3 regions of the Modestobacter sp. SYSU DS0875 genome follow, and region 1 is predicted to be linked to each of the others. Evidence: riboswitches for the same ligand, from Rfam matches in the RefSeq annotation. Region 1 holds a riboswitch; each other region holds the start of a gene.
What was found. A riboswitch is a leader RNA that binds a small molecule or an ion and turns the genes downstream of it on or off. The one in region 1 is predicted to bind thiamine pyrophosphate.
Positions count from the first base shown of each region.

Region 2: it holds a riboswitch for thiamine pyrophosphate, as region 1 does, so the genes downstream of both, thiC (phosphomethylpyrimidine synthase ThiC) here and ACI79Y_RS07235 (purine-cytosine permease family protein) in region 1, are expected to answer to the same signal.
Region 3: it holds a riboswitch for thiamine pyrophosphate, as region 1 does, so the genes downstream of both, thiM (hydroxyethylthiazole kinase) here and ACI79Y_RS07235 (purine-cytosine permease family protein) in region 1, are expected to answer to the same signal.

Region 1 covers NZ_JBJHAH010000009.1:34,605-38,489, forward strand. The annotation lists gene ACI79Y_RS07220 (ABC transporter ATP-binding protein) at 1-495, opposite strand, end outside; gene ACI79Y_RS07225 (TenA family protein) at 488-1,120, opposite strand; gene ACI79Y_RS07230 (thiaminase II/PqqC family protein) at 1,117-1,728, opposite strand; TPP riboswitch at 1,851-1,962, shown strand; gene ACI79Y_RS07235 (purine-cytosine permease family protein) at 1,954-3,288, shown strand; gene thiE (thiamine phosphate synthase) at 3,285-3,885, shown strand, end outside.
Region 2 covers NZ_JBJHAH010000014.1:70,319-74,203, forward strand. The annotation lists gene thiC (phosphomethylpyrimidine synthase ThiC) at 1-1,155, opposite strand, end outside; TPP riboswitch at 1,149-1,262, opposite strand; gene ACI79Y_RS10810 (HNH endonuclease signature motif containing protein) at 1,508-2,437, shown strand; gene ACI79Y_RS10815 (M18 family aminopeptidase) at 2,465-3,754, opposite strand; gene ACI79Y_RS10820 (hypothetical protein) at 3,753-3,884, shown strand.
Region 3 covers NZ_JBJHAH010000020.1:48,602-52,486, forward strand. The annotation lists gene ACI79Y_RS13375 (GNAT family N-acetyltransferase) at 1-150, opposite strand, end outside; gene ACI79Y_RS13380 (LamG-like jellyroll fold domain-containing protein) at 197-1,582, opposite strand; gene ACI79Y_RS13385 (hypothetical protein) at 1,579-2,187, opposite strand; TPP riboswitch at 2,333-2,426, shown strand; gene thiM (hydroxyethylthiazole kinase) at 2,419-3,213, shown strand; gene thiE (thiamine phosphate synthase) at 3,213-3,878, shown strand; gene thiD (bifunctional hydroxymethylpyrimidine kinase/phosphomethylpyrimidine kinase) at 3,875-3,885, shown strand, end outside.

The sequences.
Region 1 (3,885 bases):
GCGCTCGGGCTCGTCGAGCACCAGCAGCCGGGCCGGGCGCACGAGCGCTGCGGCCAGCGCGAGCCGCCGCCGCTGCCCGGAGGAGACCGCCGAGGGCAGCGCCTCGGCCCGCTCGGCCAACCCGAACGCCTCGACCTCCCGGGCGACGACGTCCTCGGGGTCGGCCACGCCGTGTCCGCGGGCGGTGAGCAGCAGGTGCTCCACCCCGGTGAGCGCCGGGAAGAAGGCGTCCTCGTCGAGCACGGTGGCCACCTCGGCGCGGAAGGACGCCGAGCGCTCGTCGACCGGCTCCCCGGCGTAGCGCACCGTCCCGCCGAGCGGGGTGAGCAGCCCGACCAGGGTCTGCAGCACGGTCGACTTGCCCGCGCCGTTCGGTCCGACCAGGCCCAGCGCGGTGCCCGGCTGCACCGCCACGGTGACCGGGGCGCAGACCGGCTCGCCCGCGGCGTAGCCCACCAGCAGGTCGTCCGCCGCGAGCAACGCCGCCTCAGGCACCGGCCCAGGCGGCGTCGAAGAAGCCCACCTCCAGCTCCATGGCCCGGCGGAAGGCGGCCCGCACCGCGACGAGCTGCTCGTCGGCCGCGCCGGCGCACAGCTGGTCGAGCAGCCGCTCCAGGGTGGCGGCGAGCTCCTCGAACTCCGGCGCGGCGTAGGTGTCCACCCACTCCCGGTAGGGCCCGGCGGCGCGCGGGGCCAGCTGCTGCCCCAGATGGGCGTACAGCCGCATGCACGGGGTCATCGCGGCGCAGGTCAGCGCCGCGTCCCCCCGGCCGGCGGCGTCGAGCAGGAAGTCGACGTAGGCCGACGTCGCCGGCAGCGGCTGGACGTCGGCGAGGTCGATCCCCCACTGCTCCGCGTAGCCCGCGTGCAGCCGCAACTCCTCCTGCACGCCCGCCCGCAGGTCGGTGAGCACCGCGCGCACGCCGGGGTCACCGCTGCTCTCCGCCCCGAGCCGGTAGGCCCGGGCGAAGGCGTCGAGGAAGAACGCGTCCTGGGCGACGTAGCCGGCGAACCGCTCGCGGGGCAGCGTGCCGTCGGCGATCCCCTGCACGAACGGGTGCGCCAGCGCCGCCGCTGCCAGGTCGGCGTCGGCCGCCCAGAGGCCCGCCGCGACGCTCACGCCGCGCCCCCCGCCGTGGTGCCCATCGCCATGTCCCAGAACGCCACCTCGGCGGCGACCACCTCGGCGAACACCGCATCCGGGTCGGCGGCCGGGAACGCGTCGGCCGCCGCGGCGAGCCCGGCCACGTAGCCGGCGAACCCCGGCACGGTCCAGTGCTCGACGAACTCGCGGTACTGCGGGGCCCCGGGAAGGGCGCCGGACCAGGCGTCGAGGTAGGTGCGCTCGATCGTCCACAGCGCGGTCAGCCCGGTCGGGACGTCGGCGCCGTCCAGCCGGGCCAGCAGCTCGGCGTAGGCGGTGGTGGCCGACAGCGTCGGGGCCTCGAGGTCGAGCCCGCGGGCCGCGGCCAGCTGCTCGAACCAGGCCAGCTCGTCGACCAGCGCGACCAGACCGCCGGCCAGCACCGCCTGCGCGGGCCGGGGCGCCCGGGCCAGCAGCCGGGCCTGGAAGCGCAGCAGGTCGGCGACGAACCGGGCGTCCTGCACCAGCCAGGTCTCGAAGGCCGCCACCGGCACGGTGCCCTCGCGCACCCCGGTGAGGAAGGGGTGGGCGGTGGCAGCCCGCCAGGCGTCGGGGGAACGGGTCAGCAGCTCGTCGACCGGCACGACCGCGACTCTAGCCAGCCCGGCGACGCCAGCCGAGTTCCGAACGGGGTGTTCCGGACGAGGGGGTTCCCCGGCGGTGCACCCCCGCGCCCCGGTGGCCTACTGTGGCGGGCGTCATGGCCGATGCCATGTGCGGGAGCTCGGGCGGAACCGGGCTGAGAGGGCGGCTGAGCGCCGCCGACCGCTGGAACCTGACCGGGTAATGCCGGCGTAGGGAGCGACACCGTGAGCACCGATACCCCTCCGTCCCCTGTCACCGGGGACGCCCCCCTCACCCTCACCGAGGCGCCGCCGCGCACCCTCGGGCTGCGCGACGCGCTCGGCCTGTGGGGCAACCTCGGCGTCAGCCTGCTGCTGCCGGTGGCCGCGGTCTACGTGGTGCTGCCCGGCCGCTCGCTGGCGGTGACGATCGGCGCCATCGTCGTCGGCGCCCTCATCGGCGCGGCGCTGCTGGGCGCCACCGCTGCCGCCGGCGCCCGCGAGCAGGTGCCGGCGATGGTGCTGCTGCGCGGCCTGCTCGGCCGGCGCAGCTCCTACCTGCCGACGGCGCTGAACCTCGTGCAGTGCGTCGGCTGGGCCACCTTCGAGATCGTGATCATCGCCGAGGCCGCCTCCCGGGTGCTCGACGCGCCGCGCTGGCCGTTCGTCCTCGGCGCCGGGGTGCTGGCCACCGCGATGGCGCTGCGGCCGCTGGGCGTCGTCCGGGTGCTAGCCCGCTACGCGGTGTGGGCGGCGCTCGCCGCGCTGGTCTACCTCTACGTGCAGGTGCTCCGCGAGCCGCTGCCCGAGCTCGCCGAGGGCAGCGCCACCTCGTTCTGGACCGCCGCGGACATCGTCATCGCGCTGCCGGTCTCCTGGATCCCGCTGGCCGCCGACTACACCCGGCACGTGCGCAGCAGCCGGGCGGCCGGCCTCGGCGCGGGCCTGGGCTACGGCATCGCCACCGTCGTCATGTTCACCCTCGGGGTGCTCGCGCTGGCCGCCTACGGCAGCGCCGGGCTGGACGTCATCGACGCGCTGCTGGTGGTGCCGCTGGGCGCGCTGGCGGTGCTGCTGCTGGTGGTCGTCGAGCTGGACGAGGCGTTCGCGAACGTCTACTCGACCGCCGTCTCCGCGCAGAACGTCGTCGCCCGGGCCGACCGGCGGGTGCTGGCGGTCGCCGTCGGCGCGGTCGCCACGCTGCTGGCGCTGACCTTCGACATCGCCGCCTACGAGCCGTTCCTCTTCCTGATCGGCGCGGTGTTCGTGCCGCTGGCCGGGGTGTTCCTGGTGGCCTACTGGCTGCTGCCCCGCGGCGCCTGGAACACCTCCGACACCGCGCCGGCCCGCCTGGAGCTGCTGCTGCCGTGGCTCGCGGGATTCGTCGCCTACCAGCTCACCCTGCCCACGTACTTCGCCGGCCCGGGTGCCGGCTGGACGACGTGGTGGACCGAGCGGCAGACCGACCTGGGCATCGACCCGGCCAACGGCTGGTCCGCGTCGCTGGTCAGCCTGGCGGTGGCCGTGCTGCTCACCCTGGTCGTGCGGGCTCCGGCGCTGGTCCGGGGGCGCCGGCGGTGACCCTGGGACGGCTGCACGTGCTCACCGACGCCCACGGCGGGGCGGCGGCGCTGGCCGCGGTCGAGGCCGCCGTCGCCGCCGGGGCGCCGGTCGTGCAGGTCCGCGCCAAGGGCGGCACCGACCGGCAGCTGTACGAGTTCGCCCGCGCCGTCGTCGCCGTCTGCGCCCCGGCCGGGGCGACCTGCCTGGTCAACGACCGGGTCGACGTCGCCCTGGCCGTCGGCGCCGCCGGCACCCACCTGGGTGCCGACGACCTGCCGCTGGCCGCCGCCCGCCGGGTCGCCGGCCCCGATCACCTGCTCGGCGGCACCTGCCGCGACCCCGGGCTCGCCCGGCAGCTGGTCGCCGAGGGCGCCGACTACCTCGGCGTCGGCCCCGCCTGGCCCACCACCACCAAGACCGGGCTGCCCGACGCGCTGGGCCCGGGCGGCATCGCGGCGGTCGCCGCCGCGGTCGACGTCCCGGTGATCGCCATCGGCGGGGTGACCGCGGCGCGGGTGCCGGCGCTGCTGGCCGCCGGGGCCACCGGGGTCGCCGTCGTGGGCGCGGTCTCCGCCGCCGCCGACCCCGCCGCGGCGACCCGGGAGCTGCTGGCCG
Region 2 (3,885 bases), on a different contig from region 1:
TCCCGGCCCCTCGACCATCACCTGCACGTCGTGCTCCCAGGCGATCTTCGTCAGCTCGCCCAGCGTGCGCAGCTCGCTGAACTGGGCCTCGTCGTTGGCGTCGGCGATGCAGCCGGGGCGCAGCCCGTCGCCCAGGGAGAAGGTCACGTCGTAGGCGGCCATCAGCTCGCACATCTCGCGGAAGTGCGTGTAGAGGAAGTTCTCCTCGTGGTGCGCCAGGCACCAGGCCGCCATGATCGACCCGCCGCGGGAGACGATCCCGGTCTTGCGGCCGGCGGCCAGTGGCACGTACCGCAGCAGCACCCCGGCGTGCACGGTCACGTAGTCGACGCCCTGCTCGAACTGCTCGACCAGGGTGTCCCGGTAGATCTCCCAGGACAGGTCCTCGGCCTTGCCGTTCACCTTCTCCAGCGCCTGGTAGATCGGCACCGTCCCGATCGGGACGGCGCTGTTGCGGATGATCCACTCGCGGGTGGTGTGGATGTTCCGGCCGGTGGAGAGGTCCATGACCGTGTCCGCGCCCCACCGGGTCGCCCAGGTCATCTTCGCGACCTCCTCCTCGATCGAGGAGGCGACGGCGCTGTTGCCGATGTTGGCGTTGATCTTGACCAGGAGGTTGCGGCCGATCGCCATCGGCTCGGACTCCGGGTGGTTCACGTTCGCCGGCAGGACGGCGCGGCCGCGGGCGATCTCGCTGCGGACGTGCTCGACGGAGACGCCCTCGCGCAGCGCCACGAACTCCATCTCGGCGGTCACCTCGCCGCGGCGGGCGTAGGCCAGCTGGGTCACCGTGCGGCCGGGCAGCGCCCGCCGCGGCTGGTGGGTCGTGGCGAAGACGCTGTCCAGGTCGCGCCCGTCGTCGGTGCGGCGACCGTCGTCGATCGGCTGCACCGGGCGGCCCGCGTAGGTCTCGGTGTCACCGCGCTCCCCGATCCAAGCCTCGCGCAGCCGGGGCAGACCGCGGCGGACGTCGGTCGAGATGCCGGGGTCCGTGTACGGCCCGGAGGTGTCGTAGAGGACGACGCTGTCGCCGGTGGTGAGCTGCACCTCCCGCATCGGCACCCGCAGGTCCGGGCGGCTGCCGGCCAGGTGCGTCTTGCGGGAGCCGGGGAACGCGCTGTCCTGGGCCTCGGTCGGGGTGTGGACGGCAGTCATCAGGGGTTCCTCCCTACGCCGGTGCTAACCGGGTCAGGTGCGAACGGTCAGCGGCCGGTCCTGCCGCCCTCTCAGCCTCGGTTCGTGAGGCTCCCGCGGGTCGTGGTGAGCCTAGGGCTGGGCTGCTCCATGGCGCCAGCCCCCGTGGGCTCCGCGCCCCACTCGTCCCCGCGGGCGAGGGCACAATCGGCCGTATCGATGCTGGTCAACGGCTTGCGCGCTTGCTCCTTCGAACGTGATCGAATGCGTCGACACGCCGGCCGGTTCCGTCATCGAGGGCTCCGCCGCGCCCTCTGGCGTGTCGACGGGGTCCCCACTGGTCGGCGGTCTGTCGGCCGGCCCGCTCGGCACGGTGCAGGCTGCGGATCGGGAGGTCGCGCGGCAGACCGCCTGCGCGATGAGCCCGGAGCGCTGGGCGGCCCGGGCCGAGGTGCTGCGTCCGGTGAGCGAGTGGGCCGCCCGGGAGCTGGTCGTGGCCCTGTCGATCACCGCGGAGGCCGTCGAGGGGCTGCTCGAGCGCTCGTTGACGCTGGTCCACCGGCTGCTGGGTGACACGACGCGCTGGTGGGCTGAGCTGGAACAGTGGCTGCTCGCCGACGATGTCGGGCCACCCGATCTCCCGGACCGGTTCAGCGGCACTGCCAGTGCGCCCGCCGACGCCTGCCGGGCCGACGCGGTCGACGAAGCGGCCCGGCGAAACGGCCCAGCCGGTCAGGTCGACGCCGCCGACGACGCCCTGGCCGCGCTGGAGGCCGCCGCCGACGAGCAGCGGGCGGTGCTCGCCGATCTGCTCACCCGGAACGGGGGTGGTGGCCTCGCCGACCGCCCGCGGCTCGTGCTCGCCGACGCGTTGACCGGGAGCTTCCTCGCGCTGACCGGCCTCCCCGAGCTCCGCCGCGCCACCGCCTGCGGTGCCCGGCGGTGCCGGCAGCGACCCGGGGAGTGCACGCACGACCGCACCGGCCGTCCGCGCATCGGCCCACCCGGCCCGACCGACGGCTACCGCCCCGGAGCCGAGCTGGACCGGTTCGTCCGCGCCCGCGACCGGCGCTGCCGGTTCCCCGGCTGCCGCCGCCGCGTGCCCTGCGGCGGTGAGCTCGACCACGCCGTGGCCTACCGCGACGGGCCGACGAGCGCGGCCAACCTGACCGGCTACTGCACCACCGACCACCGCGGCAAGCACCAGGCCCCCGGTTGGCGGCACGAGCTGGCCGCCGACGGCGCGCTCACCGTCACCATCCCCACCGGCCTGACCGCCGTCACCACCCCGCCGCCCTACTGAGCCGTGGAGCTCGGGCAGCAGTGCGGTTCAGTCGGTGAAGCAGGCGGTGAGCGCCGCGACCATCAGCGGGACGTCCCGGGCGCTGGCCAGCTCGCGGGCCGAGTGCATCGCCAGCATCGGCGCGCCGACGTCCACCGTGGCGACGCCCAGCCGGGTCGCGGTCAGCGGGCCGATGGTGCTGCCGCACGGCAGGTCGGCGCGGCTGACGAACCACTGCACCGGCACCGACGCCGAGGCGCAGCGCTCGGCGAACCACGCGCCGCCCACCCCGTCGGTCGCGTACGCCTGGTTGGCGTTCACCTTCAGCACCGGACCGCCACCCAGTTGCGGGGTGTGGGCCGACTCGTGCCGTTCCCCCCGGGTCGGGTGCACGGCGTGCGCCATGTCCGCGCTGACCAGCACGGACCGGGCGATCGTGCGGTGCACGGCCTGGGCGTTCCCCGGGTCGGTGGCGGCCACCAGCCGGTCGACGACGTCCTCCAGGAAGCTGCCCCGCGCCCCGGACATCGATCCGCTGCCCACCTCCTCGTGGTCGTTGCAGACCAGCAGCTGCGTGCGCTCACCGGCCGGCGCGCCGATCAGCGCGGTCAGCCCGGAGTGGCAGCAGGCCAGGTCGTCCAGCCGCGGCGCGGCCACCCAGCTGCCGTCGGCGCCGGCCCGGGCCGCCGGCTGGGTGTCGGCCAGCACCAGGTCGTGCCCGACGACGTCGTCCACCCCCACCCCGACCGCCGCCGCGACCGCCTCGCGCAGCCCCGGCTCGGTGCCCAGGTCGCGGTCCCACACCGGGACCAGGTGCCGCTGCGGATCGAGGGTGAGCCCCTCCCGCACGCTGCGGTCCAGGTGGATCGCGAGCGACGGCAGCCGGAGCGGTGCCCCCGGCAGCTCGACCAGCGCCTCCGCGCCTCCGCGCAGGGCCACCCGGCCGGCGACGGTCAGCTCGCGGTCCAGCCAGGTGTGCCACAGCCCGCCGCCGTACGGCTCGACGCCCACCAGTCGGTATCCGGCCTGGCGGACGTCGGAGTGCGGCCGCACCCGGAACGTCGGGGAGTCGGTGTGCGCGCCGACCAGTCGCATCCCGGTCTCCGCCAGCGCTCCGGTCCCCAGCCGGAAGGCGATCAGGCTGCCGCCCCGCCGGACGACGAAGTGCGCCCCGCCCGGGGAGAGCTGCCAGCTGTCGGTCTCGACCAGCTCGGTGAACCCGGCCTCGACCAGCCGGCGGGCCATCTCGGCCACCGCGTGTCCCGGCGAGGGGGAGGCGTCGATGAAGGCGCGCAGGTCGTCGCCGAGGGAGAGGTCGTCGGTCGGGGGCTCCGGCATGACGCCCATCGTGCCCCGGCCGGGCGGAGAGCAGATCGCGGGGACGGCGCTGCCGGTCGCGGCGCCCCCCGACCAGATGGGCGCCGCGGGCGTGGCCCAGTGCCGGCGCGCCTGGGGTCCGCCCGCCTGAC
Region 3 (3,885 bases), on a different contig from region 1:
GGTGGGCTCGGTGTCCCGGCCGTCCAGCTCCGGATAGGGGCAGGCCTGCTCGACGACGAAGACGTCGACCCGTAGCCGGAGGATCCCGTAGAGCTCGGCCGGGGTCAGCTCGGCGAAGCGGGCGGTGCGCATCACGGGGGCGTCGGTCACCAGGGCATGGTGCCGGTCCCCCGCGGGCGCAGCTCGGGCGGCCTGGTCAGCTGCCGGCGGCGTACTGCGCGGCGACCTCGTTCGCCGACATCTCCGACAGGTGGAAGCTGGCGTGCGCGAGCGAGCCCGTGAACCAGTAGCTGGTGGGGGCGTCCGGCCAGGTGTTGATGTTGTCGAAGCCGATGCGCCAGTAGCCGGTGAAGTTCTCCGCGGAGACCCCGGTCCGCGCGCCCACCAGTTCGCCGTCCACGTACAGGCGCATCCCGTTGCCCGGTGACAGCGTCGCGGTCATCAGGTGCCACGCGCCGTCGTTGTAGGGGCGCGGCGAGGTGACCGTGGCGATCGTCCCGTTGTAGACGCCGAAGACGAGCCGACCGGTGTTCGTCATGTAGACGTGCCGGTCGTAGGCGCTGGACTGGTCCCCGTTCGTCCCGTTGCCGAAGCCGACCAGCTTGCCGCCCTGGCCGGTGGTGGTGCGGAACCAGAGCTGGACCGTGAAGGTCTGCGGGTTGGTGATCGGGTACGAGGTGTACATCTGCCCGCGGCCGTCGAGCTGGATCGCCCGGGTGCCGTTGGCGCCGCAGCCCGCCGGGCCGCTCGAGGAGCTGTAGACGGTCCCGGCGTACCGGCCGTTGGCCACCGAGCCGGCGGTGCCGCTGTTGTAGGCCACCGATCCGCTGGTCTCCTGCAGCGGGAAGTACCCCGGGGCGGCTGCCCCGGCTCCCGCGCAGGAGAAGTACCGGGCGGCGGTGAAGGCGTTGGCGTGGTTCGCGGTGCTCGCAGTGAACACCGCGCCCGCGGTACCCGGCCAGGCCGCGACCAGCAGTGCGGCGCCGGCAGCTGCCGCGGCAGCCCGCCCCCGCCGGGACCGCAGCGGGCGCCGGCCCCCGCGGCCGGCGCCGCCGGCACCGGGCGGGCGGGGCTGCGCCCCGGCTGAGCGGTGGAGGCGGGCCACCGCAAGCAGCCCGGCCAGGCCGAGTGCTGTCGCGCCGAGCGGCAGCCAGCGGCCCTCGGCGGCCCACAGGACCGGCAGGCCCAAGGAGGGCAGCCGGAGCGTCCCGACACCGTGCACGGCAGCCGGGTCGACCAGCGTCCCGTCCGGCTGCGGGTTGGCGTCGCCCCGCAGGCGCAACCCGCCGGACTCCACCGCCACGAGGCGGTGCAGCCGGAGCTGCCCCGGGGAGTCGGGGTCGTCGACCAGCAGGACCTGACCGGGAGTGAGCTCGGGGATGTCGACGGGGCGGACGACGGCGACGTCACCGGCCTCGACGGCCGGCGACATCGACCCCGACATCACCACGGTCGACTGCCACCCGGCAACGACCGGCAGCACGGAGGCCAGCAGCAGGAGGACCAGGACCCCGAGCGTCGTGCGGGCCAGCAGGGTGAGGGCACGGGCGGCCAGCGACGGCCGACGGGTGTGCTGCGTCATCGGCTGTGCGCCTCCCAGACGAGAGTCGCGGTGGCCGACCCACCCTGGACGGTCAGCGGCGTGCCCGCAGGCAGCGTGTACTTGACCTCGTAGGTCCGCTGCTCGGCGGAGGTGCCCGTGGTGTCCCAGCCGCCCCGACCCCTCGCCCAGTCGTCGGCGGGGAAGGCGCTGAGCGTCCCGTCGTACACGGTGTTCTGGGAGCGGAAGGACGAGCAGCCCGAACCCCCCGGGCCGGCGAAGGTCCCGCCGGTGCCCGAGCGCACGGTCAGCCGCAGGTGGTCGGCGAGGCCCTTGCGGCTGGACACACCGGTGACGTAGAGGCGGACGGTCGCCGGGAGAGTGCCCTGGGAGGTCACCACGATGCACCGCCGGTCGCTCGCCCCCGGCTTCAGCCCGTCGACGGTGAACAGCGTGCCCTCGGCGTCGTCGTCGGTCAGCGTGACCGTCCCGGTGCTGATCGTGGGCAGGGCGTGGGCCGGAGTGGTCGCGGTGAACCCGGCGTACGAGGACTGCCAGACCAGGGCGGTGGCCAGCGCCAGCGCCGCCACCGCGCAGCCGACCACGCCGTGCCTGGCCCGGCCGTGCCGGAGGAGAAGGCTGCGCATCCGGGGTCTCCGCGGGTTCGGGACGCCGCACGGTGCGCGGTCGTCTGAACCCGGACAGTAAGGACGTCGACGCTGGAGAGACAGGCGTGCGGCCACCTCCTCACTCCGCCGGGTGAACGGGGTCGAGGACCGGTGTTAGCGTCGGAGTCCTGACACGGGGTGTCCCGCCCGGGACTGAGATCACACCCGTCGAACCTGCTCCAGTTCGCACTGGCGAAGGGATGTCACCGCGTGGACGCCATCTCCCTGCGCACCGCCCGCGAGGCGCTGCGCGACACCGCACCCCTGGTGCACTGCCTCACCAACACCGTGGTGCAGACGATCACCGCCAACGCGCTGCTCGCCGTGGGCGCGGCCCCGGCGATGGTCGACGACCCGGCCGAGGCCGGCGAGTTCGCCGCCGTCGCCTCCGCGGTGCTGGTCAACGTGGGCACCGTCTCCCAGCGGACCGCCGACGCGATGCGCCTGGCCGCTCGTGCCGCCGGCGAGGCGGGGACCCCGTGGGTGCTCGACCCGGTCGCCGTCGGGGGGCTCGGGTTCCGCACCGCCCTCGCCGCCGACCTGGTCGAGCTGCGGCCCACGGTCGTCCGCGGCAACGCCTCCGAGGTGCTCGCCCTGGCCGGTGCCGGGGCCGGCGGACGCGGTGTCGACAGCACCGCCGCCCCCGACGACGCCGTGGAGGTCGCCGCCTCCCTGGCCCGGCGCACCGGCGGGGTGGTGGCGGTCAGCGGTCCGGTCGACGTCGTCACCGACGGTGAGCGCACGCTGCGCGTCGGCGGCGGCTCGGTCCTGCTCACCCGCACCACCGGCGCCGGGTGCGCGCTGGGCGCGCTGACCGCCGCCTACGTCGCCGCCACCGGCGACCCGCTGCTGGGCACCGTCGCCGCCCACGCGCACGTGGCGCTGGCCGCCGAGGTCGCCGCCGACCTCGCCGACGGGCCGGGCACCTTCGCCCCGCAGTGGCTCGACGCGCTCGACGCCCTCGACGGCGAGGCGCTCACCCGCGCCGACGTCCGCGCCGCCTGATGCGACGCGCCTTCGACCCCACGCTGTACCTGGTCACCGACACCCTGCTCTGCGCACCCCGGTCGGTGCCGGAGGTGGTGGCCGCCGCGGTGGCCGGCGGGGTGACCGCCGTCCAGGTGCGGGACAAGACCGCCAGCCGGCGGGACCTGCTGGCGCTCACCCGCGCTGTCCAGGCGGTGCTCGCCCCCACCCCACGGGTGCGGTTGTTCGTGAACGACGCCGTCGACGTCGCGCTGCTCGCCGGCGCCGACGGGGTGCACGTCGGCCAGGACGACCTCCCGCCCGGCGAGGTGCGCACCCTGCTCGGCACCGATGCCCTGGTCGGGGTCTCGGTGGGCAGCGACGCCGACCTCGACGGGGTGCTGGCCCTGCCGCCGGGCACGGTCGACGTGGTGGGGCTCAGCCCGGTGTGGGCCACCCCGACCAAGCCCGATGCCGGCCCGGGGCTCGGGTTGGCCGGCACCCGGTCGCTGACCGCCCGGGCGCACGCCGGCGGGATCGCCGCCGTCGCGATCGGCGGCATCTCCGCCGCGAACGCCGCCGAGGTGCGGGCGACCGGCGTCGACGGCGTCTGCGTCGTCTCCGGCATCTGCGCCGCCCCCGACCCCGCGGCCGCCGCCCGCGCGCTGCGGGCCACCCTGACCCAGGAGCTGATCGACCGATGACCGCCGC